One region of the Paenarthrobacter sp. GQ52 genome, then DNA from elsewhere that is predicted to be linked to it. Evidence: riboswitches for the same ligand, from Rfam matches in the RefSeq annotation. Region 1 holds a riboswitch; the other holds the start of a gene.
The links. A riboswitch is a leader RNA that binds a small molecule or an ion and turns the genes downstream of it on or off. The one in region 1 is predicted to bind glycine.

Region 1 (7,283 bases):
CTGTCCAAGAGCGGAGCCGACGCCGGCGGCCTTGATGGCGGTGAGCGCATCGCGGCCGATGAAGTCGCTTTCCTTGGCCAGGGAAACTACTGGGCCCAGTCCCGCCGCGTAGGCGTTGACGTGGCGGGAGAGCTCGTTGCCGTACAGGGGCATTCCGGCTTCCAAGCGCAGGGAGTCGCGCGCAGCGAGGCCGGCGGGGATGAGCCCGTGGTCTTCGCCTGCTTCGAGCAGTGCTTCCCAGAGACCGGCGGCGTCGACGTTCGGGACGTAGATCTCGAAGCCGTCCTCGCCGGTGTATCCGGTGCGGGCCAGCAGCAGGTCCTGTCCGTTGATGGAGACCTCAACCGCCGCGTAGTACTTCAGCTCCGTGACCAGCGCGTGCTGCTCCGCGGGGACCAGCTTCAGAAGGATGGCTTCGGCGTTCGGGCCCTGCACGGCGATGAGTGAAGTCTCAGCGGAAGCGTCCTCCACCACGACGTCGAAGCCGGCCGCCCGCTCCAGCAGTGCCGCAGCAACCACCTTCGCGTTGCCCGCGTTGGGGACCACCAGATACTTGTCGATGCCTTCTTCGGGAGCGGGCCGACGGTAGGTGATGAGGTCGTCGATGATGCCGCCGTCGGTGTTGCAGATGAGCGAGTACTTCGCTTTGCCCACGGCGACAGCGGACAGCTTGCCCACGAGTGCGTAATCCAGGAAAGCAGCAGCATCCGGGCCGCTGACCCAGACTTCGCCCATGTGGGAGAGGTCGAACAGGCCCGCAGACTTGCGGACAGCGTGGTGTTCGGCGAGCTCGGACTCGTACTTCAGGGGCATCTGCCAGCCGCCGAAGTCGGTGAACGATGCACCGGCCTTTTTGTGCTGCTCGTAAAGAGCTGTGTAATTCTCAGACATGACGGGAGTCCTTAGTTTTCGAAGTCTTCAAGCGGAGGGCAGGAGCACACCAGGTTGCGGTCGCCTGCGGCGCCGTCGATGCGGCCGACGGGCGGGAAGTACTTGTCCTGCTTCAGGTGGTGGACGGGGAACGCTGCCTGCTCCCGTGGGTAGTCGCGGTCCCAGCCGGAATTTACGACGGCGGCAGCCGTGTGCGGTGCGTTGCGCAGCGGCGACTTCTCAACAGTGAAATCACCGCTGGCCACCTGCTCGATCTCCGCACGGATGGTGATCATGGCTTCGATGAAACGGTCGATCTCGGCCAGGTCCTCGGACTCGGTGGGTTCCACCATCAAGGTGCCGGCGACCGGGAACGCCAACGTGGGGGCGTGGAAGCCGAAGTCGATCAGGCGCTTGGCTACGTCTTCAGCCGTGACGCCCGTGCGGGCGGTCAGCTCACGTAGGTCCAGGATGCACTCGTGGGCCACGAGTCCGCCCTCGCCCGTGTACAAAACCGGGAAGTGCTCATCCAGGCGGGAAGCAACGTAATTGGCTGCCAACAAAGCCGATTTGGTGGCTTCCGTCAGTCCTTGGCCGCCCATGAGCTTCACATATGCCCACGAAATCGGCAGCACACCGGCCGAGCCATAACGCGAAGCGGATATCGCGACGCCATGACCGGGTTCGTGCGCCGCTTTGTTCGCGTCGCCAGGCATGAACGGAGCCAGGTGGGCTTTCGCAGCAACCGGGCCAACGCCCGGTCCACCGCCGCCGTGAGGGATGCAGAAGGTTTTGTGCAGGTTCAGGTGGGACACGTCGCCGCCGAACTTGCCCGGCTGGGCCAAACCAACCAGCGCATTCAAGTTGGCACCGTCAACGTACACCTGGCCGCCGGCTGCGTGGATCGCGTCGCAGACCTCGCGGACGTCGGCGTCGTACACACCGTGCGTGGACGGGTAGGTGATCATGATGGCCGACAAAACCTCGCGGTGGGCCTCGATTTTCGCAGCGAGATCCGCGTGATCGATCGTGCCGTCGGCAGCCGTCGCCACCACAACCACCTTCATGCCCGCCAGCACAGCCGAGGCCGCGTTGGTGCCGTGGGCTGATGCCGGGATCAAGCAAACAGTGCGCTGCTCATCGCCGCGGGACAGGTGGTAACCGCGGATCGCGAGCAAGCCTGCGAGCTCGCCCTGGGAACCGGCATTCGGCTGGATAGAGACTTGGTCGTAGCCGGTGATCTCGGTGAGGTCCGCTTCCAGGTCCTCGATCAGCTCGCGCCAACCCGCGGTCTGGTGGTCCGGAGCGAACGGGTGGATGGAGGCGAACTCCGGCCAGGAAATCGCCTCCATCTCAGCGGTGGCGTTCAGCTTCATGGTGCACGAACCCAGCGGGATCATGGTGCGGTCCAGTGCGAGGTCCCGGTCCGACAGCTTGCGGATATAGCGCAACAGCTGCGTCTCGGAACGGTGCGTGTTGAACACCGGGTGCTGCAGGAAATCGGATGTCCGGACTACGTCAGCGGGCAATTCGAATCCGGTGGCGTCCCCTACCGGACCTGCACCGAAGGCGACGGCTACCGCGGAGAGGATCTCCGGCGTCGTGGTTTCATCAATGGAGACGCCCACGGTGTCCGCATCGATGAGGCGCAGGTTGATGCCGCGGGCTTCGGCGGCGGCGATGACCTTGTCTGCCTTGCCTGGGACGCGGACGGTGAGGGTGTCGAAGAAAGCCTCGGAGACGAGTTCGCGGCCGGCCTTCTGCAGGGTCGCAGCCAAAACACGGGCGTGGCCGTGGACGGTTTCGGCGATTGCTTTCAGGCCTTCCGGGCCGTGGTAGACGGCGTACATCGAGGCTACGATCGCGAGCAGTGCCTGCGCGGTGCAGATGTTGGACGTCGCCTTCTCTCGACGGATGTGCTGCTCGCGGGTCTGGAGGGCCAGGCGGTAAGCAGGGACGCCGGCGTTGTCCTTGGAAACACCAACGATGCGGCCCGGCAGCGTGCGCTCCATGCCTTCGCGGACGGCCATGTAGGCAGCGTGCGGGCCGCCGAAGAACAGTGGAACGCCGAAGCGCTGCGCAGTTCCGACGGCGATGTCCGCACCTTGCTCGCCCGGGGGCGTGATGAGGGTGAGCGCCAGCAAATCCGCGGCCACCGTGACCAGCGCGCCGCGTTCTTTGGCCGCCGCGATGACGCCGGAGTGATCGAACACGCGCCCGGAAACGCCGGGTTGCTGCAGGACGATGCCGTTGATATCGCCGTCGGGAAGGCCCGCCGAAAGGTCAGCGATCTCAACCTCGAAGCCCAGCGCCTCGGCGCGTCCCTTCACAATGGCAATGGTCTGCGGGAGGAGGTCGGCGTCGAGGACCGTCTTGCCGTCCTTGGCGGTCTTGGACTTGTTGGCGCGGCGCATCAGCAGCACGGCCTCAGCCACGGCAGTTGCTTCGTCCAGCAACGAGGCATTGGCTACGGGAAGTCCCGTGAGGTCCTGCACCATGGTCTGGAAGTTGAGCAGTGCCTCAAGCCGGCCTTGGGAAATCTCGGGCTGGTACGGCGTGTAGGCCGTGTACCAGGCCGGAGCTTCTAGGATGTTCCGGCGGATCACCGGGGGCGTGACGGTGTCGTAGTAGCCCTGGCCGATCATCTGCACAGCGGTTTTGTTCTTGGAGGCGAGCTTGCGGAGCTCGGCGAGGACCTGCACCTCGGTGAGGGCGTCCTGCAGCTTCAGGGCAGTGTCCTGGCGAATGGAATCGGGAACGGCGACGTCTACCAAGCCGTCGACAGAGTCGTAGCCGATGGCCTTGAGCATGGTGTCAACGTCGGCTTGGCGGCGGGCGCCGATGTGCCGGTCCGCGAAGGCGGTGGGGGTTGATTGAACAGTCAAGAGGAACTCCATGATTCAGGCGCCCAGTGAGCGCCACGATGATGTGGGGTTCCTCCCCGCTCTGTATTGGACCTGAGAGATTCCGCAGGAATGGTTGCCTGCTTGCACCGTCGGTGAGCCCGGTTACCCGGACTGCTTTCCAGAGTTGCCTAACCGCGGCGGTACATGGGCCTGAGAGATTCCTGGGGAGGATTTGCTCCTACGGCGCCTGACTGGATGTACCGGCAGGACTCTCCCGCCGCAGATCAAAAGCGTTGCATCACGTGAGTGACACGCTTCACACCATAGCTGGTTGTTTTGAAGAAGCGCAAGCAAGGTGTGGCTACTGATGCATCGCTTCATGGATCTGCAGAGCGAACCACAGTTGGGCGACGGTGGACGTTTCACCCATGTCCAGCCCCGTCAGTTCACCGATTTTCCGCATCCGGTAGATGATGGTTTGTCGGTGCGCGAACAATGCTGAAGCAGTCTTCTGCCACGACCGCTGCGAGTCCAAATACGTCCTCAAGGTGACAATGAGATCACCTTCCTGGCTCTGCTCGTAGTCGAAAATCGGACCCAAAAGACGCCGGACCAGGGCGGTTCCTTCCTCAAAACCGGTGAGTCCCAGCCATGAGGGCCCCTCCGCATAGCGGGCCAGCCCTTGGTTGTTGGCGCGGGCGGAACCGAGCGCCCAGAGGGACTCCTGCAGCGCCCGTTGGATGTTCGCAACGGCCGCCGGCGCGCTGATCCCGATCGTGGTTTCCACGCCGGCACAGTGCATCAGGACATCGTCAGGCACGTCTGCCGGGACCACCACATGGAGCCTGTTGTTCCGCTTCAAGGACGCGGACGCAACCCCGTGCCGCCACAGTTCGATGTGCACGTTCGCCAGCCTGCCGCCGTCGTCCGCAGCTTTATCCGCGGCGTCCGCCGTCAGTGAGGCGAGCAGGAAATCCTGGGGCGAAACCTCGAAAGCTGCCAGCCGGCTCTCCATTTCGGCCACGCCCAAGCGTCCGTCCATTGCCTGCAGGAGGAACTCGCCGGCCAGCCGGTGGCGGCCTTCCAGCGACAAAACGATGCGCGAAAGCTGCAGTCCCAGCACGGTTGCGGCGTGGAGAAGCACGACGGCGTCCGGGTGCGGTTCGCTGTTGGGCAGCACCACCAGGAGCGCGTTGGCATGGGTGGGAATGTCCATGGTGAGGACGTGCCTGCCGCGGATGCGATGCCACTGGAAGTTCTTTCCCGCGAGGGACACTTGCCCCGACAGCGGAGCCCACTCCTCGGAGAGGAACACCGGGAGCGCCTGACCGTCCGGGTGCCAGGGATGGAGGCAGCGGCGGTCCACCACGAACAGGTCCGCGTCGAGCTCGGTCGCCAGCCGCTGGACCAGGCTCTGCCAGTGGTCTTCGGAGGCTCCGGCGGTGCGGAGCAGATCGTAGACGCGGGCAGTCTGCCGCAGCCGACGGGATTCTTCGAGCAAGGAGGACTCGGCCACGGACCGGGCGATCGCGATGAACGGCAGCGGGTACGGGATGTTGATCAGGGGCAACGGGAGTTGCTCGCACGCTTCCATGAATTCCGCGGTGAGCGGTGGTGCATGCATCTTCTCGCCGATCGCCAAGGCGCTGGCGCCGCTGTCCATCAAGGCCTCTGCGAGCGCCACTTGGCCCTCGGCGTCGGCGGGAATCGACAGGCCGTTGGTCATCATGAGTTCGCCGCCCGTGACCCACTCCCACAGTCTTGGAAGGTCCGAGGTGTGAGCCCAGGTGATGCGGTTATCGAGGCCTGCCGCTCCTGCCAGGAGGGTGAGTCCCAGCTGCGGTTCAGCCACGAGTTCGCCCACGGTGATTGCCATTGTGTGCTCCGGTTCCCTTGCGTTTCCGGCGGTCTTGCCGCCACGTTCCGGGGCACTTAGACATTCGTCTAAACGCCTCAACTATTTGTAGTCAATGTAGCGCTATCCGGAGTGATCCGCGTCACCAAGAATGGAATTACTTACTTCCCGCTCAACGGCGAGCACCCCTCAACCCAAGGATCCGTCAATGACAACGCACAAGCCCATCGGCCCTGTCGACGCCACCGAAGTCCCCCGGTATGCAGGCCTCGGTACTTTCGCCCGTCTCCCCCAAATCGACCGCGTCCCGGACTACGACATTGCGATCGTCGGCGTCCCGTTCGACGGCGGAACCTCCTTCCGGCCCGGCGCCCGCTTCGGCCCCGCCGCAGTCCGCGAAGCCTCCCGCCTCCTCCGCCCGGGGTACCACCCGGAGCTCGACGTTGAACCGGTGTACGAAGCCCAGGTAGTGGACGCCGGCGACATCGCCTGCACCCCCTACGACATCACCCGGGCCGTCCGTGAAATCGAGGAGCAGGCCTTGCCCCTGATCAGCGAGGACAAGCGGCTCATCTCCATCGGCGGCGACCACACCATCGCCCTGCCCATGCTGCGGGCCCTGAACAAGGTCCATGGTCCGGTAGCCCTGCTGCATTTCGACGCCCACTTGGATACTTGGGACACCTATTTCGACCAGCCGATCACGCACGGCACCATCTTCCGGCGGGCGTTCGAAGAAGGCCTTCTTGTGGAGGACAAGTCGATGCACGTGGGTATCCGCGGGCCGGTCTACGACCGCAACGACTTCCTCCGCGACCACGAATTCGGGTTCCAGATCATCCGGTGCTCGGACCTGGACGTCATCGGCGTTCCCGCAGCTATCCAGCGCGTCAAGGACAGGCTCGGCGATACCCCGGTCTATGTCTCCATCGACATCGATGTCCTTGACCCGGCCTTCGCACCCGGCACCGGCACCCCTGAGATGGGCGGGCTCCACTCCCGCGAGCTCCTGGCCCTGCTCCGCGGGCTGAACGGCATCAACATCGTGGGCGCCGACGTCGTGGAAGTCGCCCCGGCGTATGACCACGCGGACATCACCACCGTCGCCGCCGCCACGCTGGTCTTTGACCTTCTCGGGCTGATGGTGAACCGCAGCAAAGCAAACAGCACAGTTGGCCGTGAATTGGCTTCGGCATCCCGGGCTACGTCATGAGTGCGCCGGCAACTGAGGTACCCCGGCTGGAGGACAAGACCATCCAGCCGATCCCCGCCGATGAGCGCCACGGCAAGGCCCGGGACCTCTTCACCATCTGGTTCGGCTCGAACATCATGATCATGACCATCGTGACCGGCGGGCTCGCCACCACGGTGTTCGGCCTGGGCTTCGTGCCGGCGATCGTGGCCATCATCATCGGCAACGTGGTGGGCGGCATCTTCATGGCGCTGCACTCCGCGCAGGGCCCGCAATTGGGTGTGGCCCAGATGATCCAGACCCGCGGCCAGTTCGGTTCTTTCGGGGCTTTGTTGATCGTGGTCATCGTGGTGGTCATGTACGTGGGGTTCTTCGCGGCCAACCTGGTGTTCGGCGGCGAGGCAATGGCAGCGGTGAGTCCGGGCATCAGCGTTGACGCCGGCATTATTATCATCGGCGTGGTCAGCGTTATCGCCACGATCTTCGGCTACCGGCTCATCCACGCCTATGCACGCGTCCT
Region 2 (7,283 bases), on a different contig from region 1:
TGCAGCGCCAAGCGGTAGGCGGGGACACCGGCGTCGTCCTTGGAAACACCCACCAAACGGCCGGGCATGGAACGCTCCAGTCCCTTTTGGACGGCCATGTAGGCGGCGTGCGGGCCACCGAAGAAGAGCGGAACGCCCAAGCGCTGTGCCGAACCGACGGCGATGTCGGCGCCCTGCTCGCCTGGAGGGGTGATGAGGGTCAGGGACAGGAGGTCGGCAGCAACGGTAACCAGCGCACCGCGCTCCTTGGCGTCCGCAATCACGGCAGAGTGATCGAACACGCGGCCGGAAACGCCGGGCTGCTGGAGGACGACACCGTTGATGGCACCTTCCGGGAGACCCAAGGAAAGGTCAGCGACCTCAACTTTGAAGCCGAGCGCCTCGGCACGGCCCTTGACGATGGCAATGGTCTGCGGGAGGCAGTCTGCGTCGAGGACGGTCTTGCCATCCTGGACAGCCTTGTTCTTGTTGGCTCGGCGCATCATGAGGACGGCTTCGGCCACTGCGGTTGCTTCATCCAGTAGGGACGCGTTGGCGATCGGCAGCCCAACCAGGTCCTGGACCATGGTCTGGAAGTTCAGGAGCGCCTCGAGGCGGCCCTGCGAGATTTCCGGCTGGTAAGGGGTGTAAGCCGTGTACCAAGCGGGGGATTCGAGGATATTCCGACGGATCACGGGCGGCGTCACGGTGTCGTAGTAGCCCTGGCCGATCATCTGAACGGCCGTCTTGTTCTTGGACGCGAGCTTGCGCAGCTCGGCCAGGACTTCAACTTCACTCAGCGCGTTCTGCAGGGTGAGGGCAACTTCCTGGCGGATGTCGTTCGGTACGGCGGTGTCGACCAGCGAATCAACAGTGTCGTAGCCGACGGACTTGAGCATGGTCTCAATGTCGGCCTGGCGGCGGGCGCCGATATGCCGATCGACGAAGGTGGTGGAGGCAGAACTAACCGTCACGAAGGAACTCCATTACTTGGGCAGCGTTTGGGTACGCCACAGCGGCTGGGTTCCTCCCCGCTCTGTATTGGACCTGAGAGTTTCCGCGCGTTGCCTGAGCAACCATCGCTTGCACCGTCGGTGAGCACAGCACTCCCTTTACCCGAAGGTGGGTTGAGTACCTGCTGCTTTCCAGAGTCGCCTAGCCGCGGCGGTGCGTGGGCCTGAGAGATTCCTGGGGAGGGTTTGCTCCTACGGCGCCTGCATCACTTGCTTGCAGGACTCTCCCGCCGCAGATCAAAGGCATGTTCAATTGTGTGTGGTCACCGCGTACGGCACGCCACGAGGGTTAATTGTCCTACGTCCCGCGCCCCGCAGCAAATGGAAGATCCGCTACTTCCGCAACCGTTCAAGGACTCCCAACAGAATTTCGACGTCGGCCTCCCGCCCGGCGTTGCCGCCCTCCTGCCCGCCTTCAAAAATCGCGTTGAAATAGAGGCCGTCGCCCATGTAGCTGACGGCCTTGGCAACCTCCGGCCCGACGTCCTCAGCCAGCACGTCCAGCCACCGTTGCTGGATCGCGGCGAACCTGCGGCGGGTTTCCTCGTGGGCAACTTCGGCCAATCTGGTGGCAGCGACGAAGGCCCGGTCCATGGGCGTATCCGCCCAGAGCGAGGAGCGGATGAAGTAGGCGGCCGAACCATCGGGGGCAGCCTTCATCAGCTCGGTATCTTCATCGGCGAGCAGGTCCAGGCGCTCCAAAAGGGCCGTGATCAGCGCTTCCTTATTGGGGAAGTGGTAGAGCAGACCGCCCTTGGACACGCCTGCCCGCTTGGCAACGGCGTCGAGCGTGGCGGCACGCTCCCCTACCTCGATAAGGAGGGCTTCAAAGGCATCCAGGACGGCGTCCCGGGCAACTGGTTTTCGTGGCATGTGTCCATCATTCCCTAAAGGCTTACAGGCTTCTATTTGAAACTGTACCGTCTGGACGGTACAGTGAGTTACATGTTCTCGCCGTCATCAACCCAAGCACCCCGTTCCGCTCAGCCCGTCAAGGGTCAGGCAGCACCGTGGCGCGACTGGACGGCTCTGGCACTCCTGATGTTTCCGGTGCTGCTGGTGGCCGTCGACAACACCGCGCTCACCTTTGCACTGCCCGAGATCGCCCGTTCGTTGGACGTGGGCGGCGTCCAATTGCTGTGGATTGTTGACGCCTACCCGTTGGTCCTCGCCGCCTTGCTGGTGTCCATGGGTAACTTGGGCGACAGGATCGGACGACGGCGGCTGCTCCTGCTCGGCAGCACGGGCTTCGCAGCGGTTTCGGCTGCTACAGCTTTCGCGCCTTCCGCTGAATGGCTGATCGCCGGCCGGGCCGGCCTTGGCGTCTTCGGAGCCATGCTGATGCCCTCAACCCTGTCCCTGATCCGGAACATCTTCACTGATCCCAACCGGCGTCGGCTCGCGATCGCCGTCTGGGCTGCCGGGTTCTCCGGTGGCGCCGCCCTTGGCCCGATCTTCGGTGGCTGGTTGGTGGAGCACTTCTGGTGGGGTGCCGTGTTCCTGGTGGCGGCTTTCCTGCTCCTGCCGCTACTTGCTTTCGGCAGGGTCTTGATTCCTGAATCGAAGGACGCCAATCCCGGCCGGGTGGACGTGCCCAGCATTCTCCTGTCCGTGGTCACCATGGCGCCGTTCGTTTACGGCATCAAGGAATTCGCGGTTCACGGCTTCGGGGCGTCCGCGGCTGCCTTCATGGGGTTCGGCGTGGTGATGGGCATTATCTTCGTCCGCCGCCAGCAGCGGATCGAGAGCCCCATGCTGGACGTCTCATTGTTCAAGAACAAGGTGTTCAGTACCGCAATCGTGGCGAACGTCCTGTCCCTCTTCTCCATGACGGGCTTCATCTACTTCTTCGCCCAGCACCTGCAACTTGTTGAGGGCCAGTCCCCAATGGAGGCCGGCATCGCAATGATTCCTGCGCTCCTGGCAACGGTCATCGCCGGCCTGCTGGTAGTGCCGCTGGTCAAGCGCGTACAGCCTGGGTTCGTTGTGGCTGCGGGACTAACTCTCAGCGGAGTGGGATACCTGATTGTGGTGGTGGGTGACCACGGCAGCGGACCCGTGTTCCTGTTGTCGGCCCTGACCGTACTCGCAATAGGTGTTGGTGCTGCGGAGACCATCTCCAACGACCTCATCCTGGCCTCCGTTCCGGCCGACAAATCCGGCGCCGCCTCGGCCATATCCGAGACCGGCTATGAGTTGGGGTCGCTCTTGGGAACGGCAGTGCTGGGCTCTATCCTCACTGCTTCCTACCAGCACAACCTCGTCATTCCGGAGGGTGTATCCACGCAAGCGGCCGGTAAGTCCACTGAAACGCTTGCTGGTGCGGTTGATGCGGCGGCTGCCCTTCCGGCACCATTGTCGGAGGCGCTGACGGTCGCCGCCCGGACAGCTTTCGAGTCCGGTGTCCACATCACTGCGGCGATTGGGTTGGTACTGATGGCTGGTGCGGCAGTGCTCGCCGCCGTCGTACTCCGGCGTGTGCCGAAGGCGCAGTAGTAGTAGGGCACAGCGCCGAAGGCGCAGTGCCGAGCACGGCGCCGGCTGAAGCTACATGGCTTCGGTCGGCGCCGCTTTTTTGTCGACGCCGGCGGTCAGTTCGTCGATCCTGTCGAGGGCAGCACTGAGCCGGCTGACCGTGTTCCATAGGTCCGGGTGTTGTTCCCGGACTTCCTCGAGTTTGGCGCCTGCGGAGGTCAAAGATGCGAGGTCGAAACTCACGTTGGTTCGGGCTCCGGTTATGGCTGCGCGGAGGGCTCCGAAGCCCACCACGACGTCAGCGATAAGCGCTGAATTGCCGTTTGAAGCGAGCCAGCCGAGGTCTTCAACTGCGTTAATAGCCCGCTCCCCCAGAACTGCTGATGCCTTGGCAGCATCGACGGATGCTTGATGTATTGCGTCGTCGCGCTCCGGACCGGGCTCGAGGCGGAAGGCGGCTCCGAAGGCGTTCGAGGCGGACGCGTCGTCGTCGGCCAACTGAAGGGCAGTTCGTCGGAGTTCGTGCGCCCGGGAGTGGATGCCGGCCAGCTGTTCGCGCTGGGCCTCCTCCGCCTCGGTATATCCGGCCACCATGGACGTCAACGAGGCCGCGATGGAGAGCATGACCCCGGTTCCGGCACCCCCGCCTGGCGAGCCGGTGGATTCCGCCAAGGCTTTGGTCCATTCCTCAACCGTGGATTGCTGCGTGGTGACTGATTCAGAATCGTTCATGCCATCCAGTGTGCCGGGGCTTCCCGGTCTTTGCAGATTCAGGCTGGATACACTGGCCAGACATAGGCGTCGAATAAAAAGGGCAGACTCATGACCATTGACCTCGAAGAGCTTTATAAGGACCTGCACGCCCATCCGGAGTTGTCGTTCCAGGAGACCCGAACAGCCGGAATCGCCGCGGACTATCTCGATAATCTTGGCTTTACCGTTCATCGCAACATCGGAAAGACCGGGGTTGTGGGCGTTCTGGACAACGGACCCGGACCGGTTGTGATGCTCAGGGCCGACATGGATGCCTTGCCGGTCAAGGAAGCAACGGGTTTGGATTATGCAAGCACCGCTGTGGGTGTTGATCATGAGGGCAAGGACATGCCCGTTATGCATGCTTGCGGCCACGATGTGCACGTGAGCTGCCTCGTCGGCGCTGTGGATGTCCTGGCGGCGCAGCGTCATGAGTGGCAGGGCACCCTGATCGCGCTCTTCCAGCCGGCTGAAGAATGGGGCGGCGGGGCCGAAACCATGGTCGCCGATGGGCTGTACGACGCAGTGCCCAAACCGGACGTCGTCCTGGGCCAGCATGTGGCACCTTTTCCCGCCGGGTGGTTCGGTATCCGTCCCGGCGTCACCATGGCATCCGCAGACTCCCTCAACATCACCATGCATGGGCAGGGAGGCCACGGATCACGTCCGGAGACCACCGTTGACCCTGTGCTGATGGCTGCTGCAACCACTGTCCGGTTGCAGGGCATTGTGTCGCGTGAGCTCGCCGCCAGTGACTCCGCAGTGGTGACTGTCGGGCAGATTCACTCAGGGACCAAGAACAACATCATTCCCGAGACGGCAACCTTGGGCCTCAGTGTCCGTACATTCAGTGATGCCATCAGGGACAAAATCCTCGCCTCAATTGAGCGTATAGCCAAGGGTGAATCCACAGCTTCAGGTGCTCCCAAGGACCCTGAGATTCATTTCGAAGAGCATTTCCCGCTGACCGTCAACGACCCAGCTGCCACCGAGAGGGTGTCTGCAGCTTTCAGGGCAAAGTTTGGCGAAACACAGATCATCGACCCCGGCCCTGTGTCAGGAAGCGAAGACGTTGGAGCCTTGGCAAAAGCTGCCGGAGCTCCCCTGGTCTTCTGGTTCCTGGGTGGTGCCGAGCCTTCCTTGTTCAAGGAGTGGGCAACCACGGGCCGCCTTCCCGAGGACATACCGTCGAATCATTCGCCGTACTTTGCGCCCGTCATCCAGCCGACGCTGGCGCGCGGAACGGAAGCGCTAGTGACGGCTGCCCGGGAATACTTGGCCACCAAGTCCTAGGCTGGTTCACCTACAGATAGCCACAAAGGAAAGGCGCTGCGAGTGCAGCGCCTTTCCTTTGCTTACTTCTGCGAGCGTGTCCAGCTTCCAGGATCGGATCCGGGGCCTGCCTAGACTTTCTCGCGGATGCGGTCGATCCTCGGTTCGGGAACCTCAGATTCCCCGCGACGGCGGGCCAGGAAAGTCCACAGCGTTCCTTCCGTCCGCGGACGGTTCTGTGCAGGTTCCTGGTCCTTGGGTGCCTCAGTCGTGTGCGCCTCAGGCTTGCGCGCGGAGTCCTTCTTCGTGCGCCGCTCAAAGTCGTCATAGTACGCGTAGCACATTGTCCAACCTCCTCAGTGGCTGTCCCTTAATCGTCCTCGGACTGGGCCCTCACGTCGATGGTTTTGTGCGTTCTGATCAGCTGGGCTAATGGGCCAGAGCTGCTTGGCGAGCTTCCTCCACAGCCACCCTGGTCTCTTCCATCATGAGATCGGCATTGATTGCAGCGCCTGCCATGACACCTGCGGCGGCCGAGGCCATCACCTGACCCGTCAGATCAGTGACGTTCCCGGCGGCCCATACTCCGGGCACCGAGGTTGCCCCGCCCGCGGGATTCACTTCGACATGGGTCCCGACGCCCATCGGGTGCTCTACGGTGGGGACGCCGAGGGATTCCAGCACGTCCGATCTCGCCTCCAATCGTGGGCCGGTAACCACAGCGTCCACAGGAATCACAGTTCCCGCTGCCAGGACAACACCGGTCAGTGCGTCGTCAGTTACTTCCAGCGCTTGGACTTTGCCGTCCACCACCGTGATAGAGCGGGCAGCCAATTGCTCCCACTGTTCTTCCGTCGGCTCCACAACGTCATTGAGGAACAAGGTGATGTTGGGGCTCCATTGACGGAACAGTAACGCCTGGTGCAACGCCATCGGCACTGAACCCAGGATTCCGATCGCTTTGTTCCGAACCTCCCAGCCGTGGCAATACGGGCAGTGCAGGACGTCACGGCCCCAGCGTTCGCGGATGCCCTCAACGTCGGGCAGGACGTCGATCAGGCCTGTGGTGACAAGCAGACGCCGGGCCCGCACGGTTTGGCCATCTGCCAGGTCCACCTCGAAGGCGAGCCCGGAACCGTTCGTTGGGTCAGCCGTCGAACGTGCCCCAACAGCGGCGCCGGCCATGATATTCGCCCCGTACTGGAGCGCCTCGGCTCGTCCCAGTTCCAGCAGTTCTCTGGGATTGATCCCGTCGCGGGACAGGAATCCGTGCACCCCGGCTGCGGGCGCATTCCGGGGCTCTCCGGCGTCGATAACCAGGACGGACCGCAAGGCCCTGCCCAAGGTAACAGCAGCACTTAACCCAGCTGCGCCACCTCCCACCACCACGACGTCGTACTCCTCCGTCACTCGGTTGTTCATTTTTTCCACAATCACGATGCCTCCACACGTATCCAACGGCCCCATGCCGCTCTTTCCATGGTTGGTCAGCACCCACAGAATTAGCAAGGAAGTTTGCCAATATGGCAAAATGAAAGGCATGACTACCGATTTCAGCACAATGCTCGACGCCGTCGGCCCTCGGCTGCGTGCCATGCGGACCCAACGCAACGTGACCCTCGCGGAAGCCTCGGAAGGGACGGGTATATCTGTCAGTACGCTCTCAAGGCTTGAATCAGGCCAACGCAAGCCAACACTGGAACTCCTCCTTCCCATTGCCAGGTTGCATCAGGTGCCGCTGGAAGAATTGATTGACGCACCGGAAACGGGCGATCCCCGCATTCACCTCAA

Region 2: linked by a shared signal. The riboswitch ahead of gcvP (aminomethyl-transferring glycine dehydrogenase) and the one ahead of gcvP (aminomethyl-transferring glycine dehydrogenase) in region 1 are both predicted to bind glycine.

The regions. Positions count from the first base shown of each region.
Region 1 covers NZ_JCAXEJ010000006.1:4,623-11,905, forward strand. The annotation lists gene gcvT (glycine cleavage system aminomethyltransferase GcvT) at 1-891, opposite strand, end outside; gene gcvP (aminomethyl-transferring glycine dehydrogenase) at 903-3,755, opposite strand; glycine riboswitch at 3,905-4,003, opposite strand; gene AC6CH8_RS09910 (PucR family transcriptional regulator) at 4,078-5,592, opposite strand; gene speB (agmatinase) at 5,780-6,784, shown strand; gene AC6CH8_RS09920 (purine-cytosine permease family protein) at 6,781-7,283, shown strand, end outside.
Region 2 covers NZ_JCAXEJ010000001.1:92,518-99,800, reverse strand. The annotation lists gene gcvP (aminomethyl-transferring glycine dehydrogenase) at 1-953, opposite strand, end outside; glycine riboswitch at 1,135-1,232, opposite strand; gene AC6CH8_RS00465 (TetR/AcrR family transcriptional regulator) at 1,326-1,865, opposite strand; gene AC6CH8_RS00460 (MFS transporter) at 1,938-3,488, shown strand; gene AC6CH8_RS00455 (cyclodeaminase/cyclohydrolase family protein) at 3,540-4,199, opposite strand; gene AC6CH8_RS00450 (amidohydrolase) at 4,290-5,513, shown strand; gene AC6CH8_RS00445 (hypothetical protein) at 5,624-5,836, opposite strand; gene AC6CH8_RS00440 (NAD(P)/FAD-dependent oxidoreductase) at 5,922-6,914, opposite strand; gene AC6CH8_RS00435 (helix-turn-helix domain-containing protein) at 7,033-7,283, shown strand, end outside.